2 regions of the Vibrio sp. MA40-2 genome follow, and region 1 is predicted to be linked to the other one. Evidence: riboswitches for the same ligand, from Rfam matches in the RefSeq annotation. Region 1 holds a riboswitch; the other holds the start of a gene.
What was found. Region 1 has a riboswitch for cobalamin ahead of ACLKML_RS02580 (sirohydrochlorin cobaltochelatase). Riboswitches for the same ligand answer to the same signal wherever they lie in the genome.
Positions count from the first base shown of each region.

Region 1 (6,394 bases):
ACTGCGATCTTTATAGTGAGCTAAATCAAGTTGGGATAATAATTCAATGGTCTGGTTCTTATCGCTCTGGTTAAATTCAGAACCTTCCATATGCACAAACCGACCCAGTAAAGCCACTTCTAAAACACTAAATGGAAAGGAAACATCCGAAAACTGAGGAAGTACCGAAAATAAATGTGCTCTTTTGGCATGGTTAATAGTTTTCAATGCCTGATTAAGATAGAAAACAGAGCCAGCACCCTCATCAATCAACCCAGCCATCAGGTTAATTAAAGTACTTTTTCCACAACCATTCTCCCCCATTAGCGCTACTTTCTCTCCAGCTTGAATATTTAACGATTCCAAACATAGAGAAAAATTGGCTCTTTTGTAGACTAGATTGTTAATTTGAATATCAACCATTCCAGAAATGCTCTCTACGTCGTTTTAAAAGATAAAAGAAGAACAAACCACCAAATAGTGCGGTCAAAATACCGACCGGTAGTTCAGCGCCACCAGGAATTATTACTCGAGATAAAGTGTCCGATGCCATTAATAAAAAAGCACCAAACAAACTTGAATAGAAAATATTGTTCTTCATATCGCTACCAAAAAGGCTACGAGATATATGCGGAACAATAAGCCCGACAAAACCGATAATGCCAGAGAAGCTAACCGCTACCGAGACCAGTAACGTCGATAGGACAAACACTATCGTTCGCAATCTGTGCACATCAAGTCCAAGGCTTTGTGCTGAATGTTCATCTAAAGCTAACACATTCAATTTCATTGAATTTTTATATAAATAGCTAAATACTAATCCAAATAAAACCACACATATCGCCACTCGCTGCCAGCTGACCATAAAGATGCCACCCATTAACCAATAAACAATTGAATTAAGTGAATCTTCAAAATAATATTTAGAAAAACTGATGATGGCAGAAGCGATAATATTCATAACGACACCAGCTAGGATCATGGTAATCGGATTTATTCTGCCGGCAGTAAGTGACATTCGATACACCAGCATCAAACCGCTAATGCCAGTAGCAAAAGCAAACACAAAAATAAATTGAGCGGGAACACCTAGAGAAATAGCCAGCACCGCACCTAACGCAGAAGACGATGCCGCACCAGTGGTAAAGCTATCTGCTAATGGGTTTTTTAACGTCAACTGATAAATACTTCCGCTAAGACCAAGCATTGCGCCGATTATGCTAGCAAAAAGGACTCGTGGCATTCTTAGCTCAGTCAAAATACTCTGTTCTATAGGTGCCATATCGGTTGGATTAATCCAGTGAGGACCAATAAACATGGAAACCAATATACACAGCGCCAAGATAACCATTAATCCTAGTTTCATGTTTCTACCCTCTTGACGATTTGGTTAGCGATAACAACTAACACTAGATTCAAGATAAGTAAGATGGCTAACGAAGAAAAACTGAACGGTTCGGTAGCCAGCATAGAAGAACGAATAAGATCAGCGCTATACGTTAATGGCGAAATCGCCGCCAGGGCTTGTACAACCATAGGCATTTGGTCAACAGGAAAAAAAGTACCCGATAAAAACATCATAGGGGTGATAATAAAGGTGTTCATGGTGGCTTGGTCGCGATGGTTTTTCATCTTTAACGCGACAATTAAACCAATCAGCGCAAAGGCCATAAGGTGGAAGAACAAAGCGGCAAAAAACAGCAGCGAAAAATGAAGGTCAATACCAAAACCAAGACAATAAAGGGAAACCATTAAGACTGGGATCATACCTTTGGTCATGCCATACAACACTTCTCCTACAACAATTTGCCAACGTTGATTTGGTGCAAGAAGATACTCTTCGAAGATCTTTAAATAAAAACGGCTAATATTAATTTCCGAAGCGATATTGTAACTGTAGTTCATACTCGACATTGCCAATAAGCCAGGTAATAGAAAGGTAAGATAATCCACTTCACCGACTACGGTGCCTTTGCCAACGCCGTAACCGAAAGCCATAAGATACAAGAATGGAGGCACCGCGGACGCCAGTAATATTCGAACGATTTTTTTCTTTAATACCGTCACTTCACGATAATAGATACCTATCACACCACTAAACATTTTTATGTAACCTCGTTCCGGTAAAATGAACAAAAACATCTTCTAATGTGGTTTCTCTTATACTAACCGGCACATTACCCAGCGCTTTAATCCGGACTAATGCATCGTCACGATGAGCAAAAAACTCTTGCTCTAATTCCTCTTTCTCGATGTCTATCGCGCAACAGCCTAGCTGTTGTTTTAAACTTTCTGACGTGCCTTGAGTAACGATTCTTCCTCTATCAATAAAAATAACTCGTTCCGCTAATTTTTCTGCTTCCTCGATGTAATGGGTAGTAAGAAATATGGTGCATTCTCTTTCCCTATTTATCTTGCTTAGAAATGACAGCATTTTTCGACGAGCCAGTGGGTCAAGCCCTACGGTTGGTTCGTCTAAGAAGAGAATTTTAGGGTTATGCATGAGTGCTCGAGCAATCACTAATTTGCGTTTCATGCCACCCGATAACTTACCCGCTGGCTTATTTTTATGTTCGGATAATTGGGCAAATTCAAGGCATTGTTCAATAGCATTATTTAATACACTACCGCGCATTTTGTACAATAAGCCATGCACTCTAAGGTTTTCTGTTAACGTAAGTTCTTTATCAAGGTTATTATGTTGTGGAACTACTCCTATCATTTTTTTCAACGCTAGGCGGCTCGGATCATACTGTTCATTCTGGTAAAGAATATGACCCGAACTCGGTTCCAATAAACCCGTTAACATTTTTATGATGGTGGTTTTCCCTGCGCCATTTGGCCCAAGAAAAGCACATATCTCACCCGGCTGAATAACAAAATTCACCTCATCAACAGCCACGCTGTTACCAAACGAGCGTGACAATGCCTTAACTTCTATGAGCACATTATTTGCAATAGTGCTGTTGTCTATAACATTGTTGTCTATAACATCGCTTTTTATAACATTATGCTCGATAACGTTACTTTCTATAGAGTGGGCAGTAGAACAACCGAGTGAGTGATTCATCTTTACTATTACTCCAATTCAATGCCGGCATCTTTTGCCGCATCTTGAAGGTGACGTAAATAAATTGCCTGAATCGTTTGTTTGCTGCCCAAACCTTCTAAAACTGGAATCACATTAATATTATTTGTTGATAACATGACCTTCCAAGAGTCATCTTCGTCGCCTGCCATATCATTAGTTGCATGATCACCAGCAACAACCATTAGTGGTTTAATAGTGACATTGGTAATCTGATCGGCTTGTATTTTTTCCAACAACATATCGAAACCAGGAAAACCTTCTACCAAGCCAACATAACTGTTCACTTGTGGATACATGGTATTTAATCGCTGCTCTAATTCAGCATACAAACCAGTAGATAAATGCTCGTTACCATGTCCCATGTAAACTAAAGCAGAGTCATTTTTTTCTGCTAAAGCAATATCGTCGGCTAATGCACTAGCAAGAACATCAAGATCAGCCTGATATTCATAATGATGTCCCCAAGTACCCATTAAAGGACGACCGATAGCGATATGGTTAAAAGGTTTCCATTTTTCTTTAGTAGTTTCAATCGAAGCCAATGCATCCACATACGCCTTTAAATCAATAAATTCTTCACCATGAGAAAGAAGCGTGGTTTGGACAACAATATTTTTATAGCCTTCATTTTGCAGGTCAGCCAAGGTACCCAATACATTTTTAACGCCATAAAAATGCTCTGGTACCTGTGGGTGAGCACGTTTATATTCTTCATCATTTTGACGTGCATGCCATTTCTTTCGAATAATATTAGAAGTGAAAGCAAAGCGAACGGGCGTATTAGGATAGGCCGATTCAATATGCTTCTCTATCGCAACTAATGAATTAACTGCACTGTCATAAGAGGTTCCAAAAGCAGCCAATACAATTGCTGATTTGTGAGTATTCATTTTTTTTCCTGCGGTATTAGTAACATTATCATCCGACGCAACTGTAGACATGCTGACTATTGACGGCACTACGGCTAGTAGCAAAAATTTCCTGATCAAATGGCGAAAGTTGGTTGAACATTTCATAATTCTATTTCCAAAATTTTATACCGACCCAAAGGCTGGTTGAATAAAAGATGGCGATAGGGAGGAAGAGAGAATTGGTTATTGTATAAATAACGAATAAACGTCGAGACACCCGCTCGCATGCTTGTTATCCCGTTAGGCAGGTATCCTGGCTTATGGGTCAACACATAACAGCTCCTTCCCAGACAAAGTCCAGTGGTTCATTGCTATTAGCTCGCCAAACACAGTTGCGGGTACAGCCCAAGCTTCTACTTGGTTCCCTTTTAAAGAATAAAGTGAACTTTATTCTCACCTATTGGAATAGTGATATTGCCTGTTTTTGTAAAAAAACTTTTGTTTAAAATCAATAAATCAGTTATTGATTGCTTAGTTAAATCAAGTGATTAAATAAATCAATTGATCGGTTAATTAAAATAGTTGATGTTGCTTTTAATCGGCATAACGCCATTTTTTCTGCTACGCCGATTGAGCGATAACGCTATTAAAGCGCTTGTTTATAAAGTGCTAAAACTTCGGCTTCATTTGGTTGTCTTGGGTTACCAGGAAGACAAGGATCTTGCATCGCTTTATCAATCCAGCCAGCTAGATCAGACTCTGTAATTCCTAATTCAGCAAACCCACTTGGGATACCGACTCTTTCAGATAACTTACAAATTAGCTCAACAGCTAAATCAGCGGCTTGCTTATCATTGAGATCAAACGTGGCGCCACCCATCACCTCAGCCACTGCACGAAATGGTTCAGGACAAAGCTCCGCATTAAACTTGCATACGACTGGTAGCAGTATTGCGTTACAGACACCATGGGGTAAATTATGCGTTGCTCCTGGCTGATGAGCCATAGCATGAACTAGGCCCAATCCTGCGCTATTAAAGGCCATACCCGCTAGAAACTGAGCACACGCCAAGTTATCTCGCGCTGACAAATTTTTGCCATCGTCTACAGCAACCGGTAACCATTTAGTAATTAACCTTATTGCTTCTAAAGCCGTCGGCTTGGTTAAAGTATGAGAGCCAGGCGTGACATAAGCTTCAACTGCATGAGTTAGTGCATCCATACCTGTTGCTGCGGTTACACCGGAGGGTAAATCGACCATCAACGTCGGATCATTAACCGCGATATCCGGAATTTGTTTACTATCAATGATAACCATTTTGACTTGATTATCTTCATCGGTAATAACGGAATTAGAAGTCATTTCAGCAGCGGTTCCTGCCGTTGTGTTAATAGCGATAAAGAAGGCACCTGTATTTTTTACCATCCCTACCCCATTGAAATCACAAATATCGCCTTCATTTGACGCCATAACTCGAATAGCTTTGGCGCAATCCACTGGGCTTCCGCCACCAACGGCAATAAAGCAGTCACACTGTGATTCTATATATTGACTTAAACCACGTCTTACCAATGACGCAGTAGGATTTGGTGTGACTTGGTCAAAAACAACATAGTCAATTGAATATCGCTTTAACTCTTGAAATAGTTTATCTAACAAGCCTAATTGAACTAAATTCGCATCGGTAACAATCAGTGCTTTTTTAACAGGTTGTTTATCGAGTTCGGCAACAGAATCTTCAACCGCTCCGACACCAGAAAAACTCAATTTTGGTAAATTCAACGCAAATGACATACAAATTCCTTACTTAATCGATCATTTGCACACATTATAAAAACAGATCAAATAAATACTGAGTCATCGCTATAAAAAAACTGCAGAACACAATTTTTTATTATAAGTGGACAATTTATTTTTATAAAAACAACAGGTATTAACAATCAATATAGGAAATAAACGCCAATACATAACATAATATTTCAACCGCCATCCTAATCACTTCAATAGGCGCTTTTTTATCTATGCAACAATGACTTACACTCATGAAGAACAAAACAATTCTAACTAAAAAAGCTGCTAAAAGAAGAAAAAAGCTCAATTTAGAATTTAAGCTTAAGAATAATATTGACAAGGTGATAAATATTAAAAAAATCACATCATCTTTTCTCTCTAAAGGAAATATTTCAGGTTGTTCTTGTTCGTTGTTTTCTTTAGTACAATTATCCGTATAAATAAGACTGTATGCTGTTGAATAACTCAAACAACTAGATAAGACTATAACTAAATAAACATTAACAACTTGCATTAAAACCATATATTTAACAAAAAATAACATGATAACGAAAAATAAAAACAACACATTATTTGAACTAAAAATTGATTTTGAATATTGACTGTTTTTTAAGCAAGTCGAGCTTGATTTAACATCAAAGAATAGATGCAATTTTGGTCTTCTTGCCAAAAAAAAACTAA
Region 1 covers NZ_CP178627.1:602,129-608,522, forward strand. Annotated here, with positions in the region: gene ACLKML_RS02560 (ABC transporter ATP-binding protein) at 1-402, opposite strand, end outside; gene ACLKML_RS02565 (FecCD family ABC transporter permease) at 395-1,345, opposite strand; gene ACLKML_RS02570 (ABC transporter permease) at 1,342-2,082, opposite strand; gene ACLKML_RS02575 (ABC transporter ATP-binding protein) at 2,075-3,049, opposite strand; gene ACLKML_RS02580 (sirohydrochlorin cobaltochelatase) at 3,058-4,086, opposite strand; cobalamin riboswitch at 4,207-4,397, opposite strand; gene fucO (lactaldehyde reductase) at 4,568-5,716, opposite strand; gene ACLKML_RS02590 (hypothetical protein) at 5,856-6,394, opposite strand, start outside.

Region 2 (6,394 bases), on a different replicon from region 1:
TGTCTCAGTTCCAGTGTGGCTGATCATCCTCTCAGACCAGCTAGAGATCGTCGCCTTGGTGAGCCATTACCCCACCAACTAGCTAATCTCACTTAGGCTTATCCAATCGCGGAAGGCCCGAAGGTCCCCTCCTTTCCCCCGTAGGGCGTATGCGGTATTAGCCATCGTTTCCAATGGTTATCCCCCTCAACTGGGCAAATTCCTAAGCATTACTCACCCGTCCGCCGCTCGACGCCAAATAGCAAGCTATTTTCGTTTCCGCTCGACTTGCATGTGTTAAGCCTGCCGCCAGCGTTCAATCTGAGCCATGATCAAACTCTTCAATTTAAGATTTTGATGTGTTTCTCTTTCCTAAGAAAGAAAAACGGGTCTCAATGAATACTGACTTTAAATTGCCTTTACTTCTTGGTAGTAACCAAGCAGTAAATGGTATTTAAAGTTCCTATCATTCCAACAGAATGATAGATAAATAACTGTGCTTGATACTTAAGACACGTTAACTTGAAAAGCTAAAGTATCTGTCATCAAATTAGGTCACTGATTCATTGATACCGTTGTGATTGTATATCCTAAGATACATAATCGTGTCGATTATCATCAACAAGTGCCCACACAGATTGATATAGGTTTAAATTGTTAAAGAGCGTTCTAACTGAGTAACTCCTTTCAGGCTTACCAGCTAGGGATGCGTACTATACGCTTCCTAATTTATGAGTCAAGGTTTTTTTAAAACCTTTTTTCAAAACCAATGCACGTTGTTATTTGCTATACTCCGTGTTGGTGAGGGCGCATTATAGGCAGGTTTTATTTTCTAGCAAGATCTTTTTTCGATTATTTTTTTATATGTTGAAAAAGTACTCAAATCGTTATTTATTGGATAAAATTTAAACATTTGAGCAGAGTCACATCAATAGGTTGGAAATTATCAGTCGTTACCCGTAATATTCATAAAGCTATATATTTTTATATTTAGCTTCACATTCCATTTAATTCTTTATAACTAGACGTTGTATTCAAATATGAACTCTAAAAAATTTATTTTTTTAACAATCGCTTTAATCATTCTCGGTGCTATTATCTTTTACACGATCGCTGAGACAACTCCTCCAGCAATATCTTTTATAATAGGTGTTATTACATCCGCTTTTATTCTTAACCTTTCATGCACAACTTCTCCTAAAACGCCAAAAGACAAACCGTCAACTAAAACTCTTTATGTTGGAAACCTTCCTTATAAAGCAAATGAAGCTAATGTTCGTGATTTATTCTCTGAGCATGGTGAAGTTTTTGCTGTTCGCTTAATGAAAGACAAGCGCACAGGTAAACGCCGTGGTTTTGGATTTGTAGTAATTGCGAGTAATGACGTTGACAATGTCATTGCAAAACTTAACGATCAGGATTATATGCAACGTACATTAAAAATACGTATTGCTAATGACCCTAAACATCCTGAAACTGAATTGTCTTAATAATTTTAAAGCCTCGCTCTTTAAACGCTTTATTTAGTGCTACTTCTTTAGACGGAGTAGCACTACTATAAGCTAAGTTGTTGGTTACTCTCTCAGCCTCTGCTTTAGGATTTTTATCTTCTAATAAACAACTCACTCTTGATGCTATTGCTTTTCCTGAATCAACTAATTGTACATCTTCACCAAATACTTGCCTTATCTCTTCTTTTAATAGCGGAAAATGTGTACAACCTAATACTGCAACGTCTATCTTGTGGATTAACGGCGTTAATATACGTCCAACTAGATCAGCAGAGATATATTCGCCACGTAATTTTGCCTCCGCTATATGGACTAATTCTGTCGTTCCTAATAATAATACTTTGGTATTAGGAGAAAACTTGTCAATTAATTCGTGAGTATATTCTCTAGAGATAGTTGCAGGCGTTGCAATAAGACCAATGGCTTTTATTGCGATCATTGACGCAGGTTTAACAGCAGGAACAACACCGACTATAGGTATAGGGAATAATTTACGTAAGGAAGGAAGAACGATGGTACTTGCAGTGTTACAAGCAATAACAATAATATCGACTTTGTGCCTCTGTACAATAGAACGAATAATAGAGGTAACTCGGCTAATAAGTACATCGTGCGCAAGTTCACCATAAGGATAGCCCTGATTGTCGAACACATAGATATAATTTGCATAAGGTAATTTTTTTTTTACTTCTTGATATACCGATAAACCACCAACACCGGAATCAAAAATTAAGATCGTAGGTTGCTGAAACACGAAATATCCTTAACTAGAATAACCAGACTAATCATACGCTAATGCAGGCTATACGCAAAATAAGCAACTTATTTTTTCATTGTCCTATCCCAAATAAAAAAACCGCCCGAAGGCGGTTTCTTATAAGTTAAAACTCATAGGTAGCATTTACATAATATTCTCTATCAGGAGCAGCATAACCAATTGCAGTTTCGTATTGTTCATTAAAGACATTATTTACTTTGCCTCTCAAAACAAAATCATCACTAACCCAATAACTAACTGATAAGTCCCACAAGTTAGATGGTTCAATATAATCATCTGCGTCAGGTTGTGGTGTTGGTAAATTTAATCGCTTACCAGTGTAGATATAGGTTGTTTCTATATCAAATTTTCCTAATGATACAGAGCCAATCCATTTAAAGTTTTCTTTTGCACGACGTGCTAACTGAACATTATTGGCATCTTCATGATCTTTATATTCAGCCACAAAAGTATGATATACAGGGCCAGTTGCAAAACTAACATCTAACTCGGCACCTTTAATCTCTGCATCCACATTATCAGAATACCAATTATATTCCGGATATTGATACCAAATAATCAAATTTTTCACATCGTTTTTATAAGCAGCCAAGTTCCAATTGAAAAACGAATAATCCCCAGAAACTCCAATTTCTATATTATCGGACGTTTCTTCTTTCAAATCTGGAGTTGTCGTTAAATCAGTATATGTTGGTGCTTTAAATGCTGTGCCATAGCTCGCTCTTATTCTATGGTTATCATCTATTTGATAACCTGCAGCTAAAGACCACGTTGTATATGAATCATATTCATCATGCTTATCATGACGAAGGCTTGCTTCCATTCCCCAATCACCTTCGATAAATGAACTAGATAAAAAGATACCTGTTGTATCTCTACTTTCGCCTGCTAGACTATGTGCATAACCATAACTTATAGCATCATCTCCTAGTGATTCTCTTCTTCCCTCTATACCACCGGAAATAGTAACTTGATCTGAATACTGGTATTGGTTTGCCCATTGCAGCTGAGTCATGGTGATTTCAGCAAAGGTACTTGCGGTATCTTTTGTTTCCCCTAATGAATAATCGGCATTTTCTGTCAACTGATGATTCAAGCTTATTCTCGAGTTAAGTTGTTCGTTTTTATATTCTATTAGTCCTGTAAAACTTTCATTCTCAGAGGACCCATAGTTTAAACCATAAGAATCATACTCAACTAAACTATCAAACCAAGTAGCCGACCCATAAAAAGTTACATGGTCATTAAAGATATGTTCATATCCAACCATTCCATTTTTTGAATCAAATCCATAATCAATACTAGAATCATCATCTTTAATATTGTAACCATCAGTTTCTTCATAGCCAGCGGCTATTTGCAGGTGGCCATTTTCATTCACATCTGTTTTTACAGAAAAATTACTTTCCTTTTGGGAATTTGAACCGATACCAACCGTTACTTGCTTCCTCTCATTTCCTCGATTCGAACGAGTAATGATATTGATAACACCACCTATAGCATCAGAACCATATTTAGCGGCGACCGGACCTCTAATAACTTCGACTCGCTCCACTAAACCTATTGGATATTTATTTAAAGCAACGCCCCCTGCGGCACTATCAATACGAATACCATCAACCAGAATTAAGACATGGTCACTGTTAGTACCTCTAATATAAACCGATGCATTGTGACCTCTGCCTCCATTTTGAGCGACTTCTACACCTGGAAGCCTTTTAATAATATCAGTCAATGAGTTAGCTTGAGACACTTCTATATCTTCACGAGTGACAACCGAAATTGGCTCAAACGCAGAGGACTCAGCTTGCTCAAACCGATTAGCAGTAACGACCATGGTTTCAACATCAGAAGAAGATTGTGCAAAAGATAAAGATGGAACCGAGACTAGCGAAGCCACTGTGGCCGCTATTATAGATTTGTTCATAGTAAACCCTATTCGCGTAAATCTGAGTAAGTGTGTATTCACTTACCTACTGGCAGGTATTCGGACTTAAAAGCACGACCAAAAATAACTCAGTCTCCTAGCATCTCACTTCCCACGTATCCATCTATTGAATATCGTAGTGTGTGGTTTTCACCTTAGATGTTCGTTCTTTTTTACCGCTGCGCGTCAGTTCTGGATTCTCACCAGATTCCCTATTAAGGCTGTGGCTAAATGCCACCCTCACCAGTTTCGCAATGATACTAATTATCATTATATTAATTGTCTAGTGCTATTATTTTAAGGTTGGCATGAAACTTATTCATATGAATGCTGGACAAGCACTCTAGATTGAATAAAATCTGCGCTCCTTTGTTTCTATCTAATGGTATATCTATGGCAAGCCTTAACGTTAATCCTAATCACTATCACAAACAGTTAAATGAGAAAGCTGAATGCCTTAAAAAAATGTTTGCCGAATACGATGTGCCAGAATTAGAAGTATTTGAGTCTCCAGAAAAATACTATCGTATGAGGGCTGAATTTCGAGTTTGGCATGAAGGTGACGATCTTTATTACATTATGTTTGATCAAGAAACACGTGAGAAATATCGTGTGGATAGTTTTCCGACAGCTAGCAAGATCATCAATGATCTTATGCCTGTTCTACTTGAATCAATTAAAACTAATGATGTTTTACGCAAAAAGCTGTTCCAAGTGGATTTTCTTTCCACTTTAAGTGGTGAAATTCTTATTTCGTTGCTCTATCACCGTCAACTTGATGACTCGTGGACGACTGAAGCCAAAAACCTTAAAACTCAACTTAACGACAAAGGATTTAATCTTGACCTCATTGGTCGTGCTCGCAAAATGAAAATCGTTTTAGATAAAGACTATGTTATTGAAAAACTAAAGGTTCACGGGCAGACATACATTTATCAACAAGTAGAAAATAGCTTTACCCAACCAAATGGCGTCGTCGCGCAAAAAATGTTGGAATGGGCCGTTGATTGCACTAAAAACAGTTCAGGTGATTTGTTGGAATTGTATTGCGGCAACGGCAATTTTTCACTGGCACTAGCGCAAAATTTTGAGCGTGTTTTAGCAACAGAATTAGCCAAACCATCAGTTGTGTCAGCACAATATAATATTGCAGCAAATCAAATAGAAAACGTGCAAATTGTAAGAATGTCAGCAGAAGACTTTACTGAAGCAATGGAAGGTAAGCGAGAATTTAGACGCCTAAAACAAGAAAATATCGATCTACAAAATTACAACTGCAATACCATTTTTGTTGATCCTCCTCGAGCAGGTATGGATATAGATACCTGTAAAATGGTCCAAGGTTACGAACGTATCATGTATATATCCTGTAATCCTGAAACACTTAAAGAAAATTTAACCATACTATCTACTACTCATACGATTACACGGTTTGCTTTATTCGATCAATTTCCTTATACCCACCATATGGAAGCCGGTGTACTACTAGAAAAAATCCAACCAAAATAACAATATGTCTGTTCGTTCTTCTCACAGATAAATAAAGCCCTATCGAGTATTAACAGATAGGGCTTTACGTGGACCTTTGATAATCAGGTCTATCAAGAATAATGGATCTATTTTCGAATACTGTTAAAACAACTAAGCAACATTAAGCATTACATGTGTTGAATTATCATTGCATAGCGCGTCATGAAGGATACAAATGGCTTGCTTATATTTATCTTCTTCCACCACATATTGAACGCTTACATTACGCATTGATGACTGCAAAGCGACAGGATCAATGCCTTCTTCTATTAATGCATTGGTTCCTCTTGCTAACGCTTGGTTTGTATCCAGAAGTGAACCAATAGCGGATATCACTGAGACAACCTGAACTTTAATCGTTGCTGTTGGAAAATGTTGTTGTACACGATCAAGTACGCCATCAATACTTTCCGTGTCACCAGTCAAATAATAAGTCATTGAGTTCGCATTCATCTCTTTACTAATTAAGTTAACATCCGAGTTAGTAATGATCTGTATAAACTCTAAACTTGCATTGTCCAATTGGCATGCCATATCTTGGTCGAATAGATGTATCGCAAAAACTTTTTCTTTGCCTGCGATGATTTCCACACACTTTTCTTTAGGGTGGTAGTTATCAGAGATAAGCGTACCTGCGTGTTCGGGTTCAAAAGTATTCTTTATTTGTAA
Region 2 covers NZ_CP178628.1:1,068,750-1,075,143, reverse strand. Annotated here, with positions in the region: rRNA gene ACLKML_RS12600 (16S ribosomal RNA) at 1-327, opposite strand, end outside; gene ACLKML_RS12595 (RNA recognition motif domain-containing protein) at 1,020-1,469, shown strand; gene murI (glutamate racemase) at 1,441-2,244, opposite strand; gene ACLKML_RS12585 (TonB-dependent receptor domain-containing protein) at 2,372-4,195, opposite strand; cobalamin riboswitch at 4,229-4,458, opposite strand; gene trmA (tRNA (uridine(54)-C5)-methyltransferase TrmA) at 4,589-5,704, shown strand; gene ACLKML_RS12575 (aspartate kinase) at 5,837-6,394, opposite strand, start outside.
Region 2: it holds a riboswitch for cobalamin, as region 1 does, so the genes downstream of both, ACLKML_RS12585 (TonB-dependent receptor domain-containing protein) here and ACLKML_RS02580 (sirohydrochlorin cobaltochelatase) in region 1, are expected to answer to the same signal.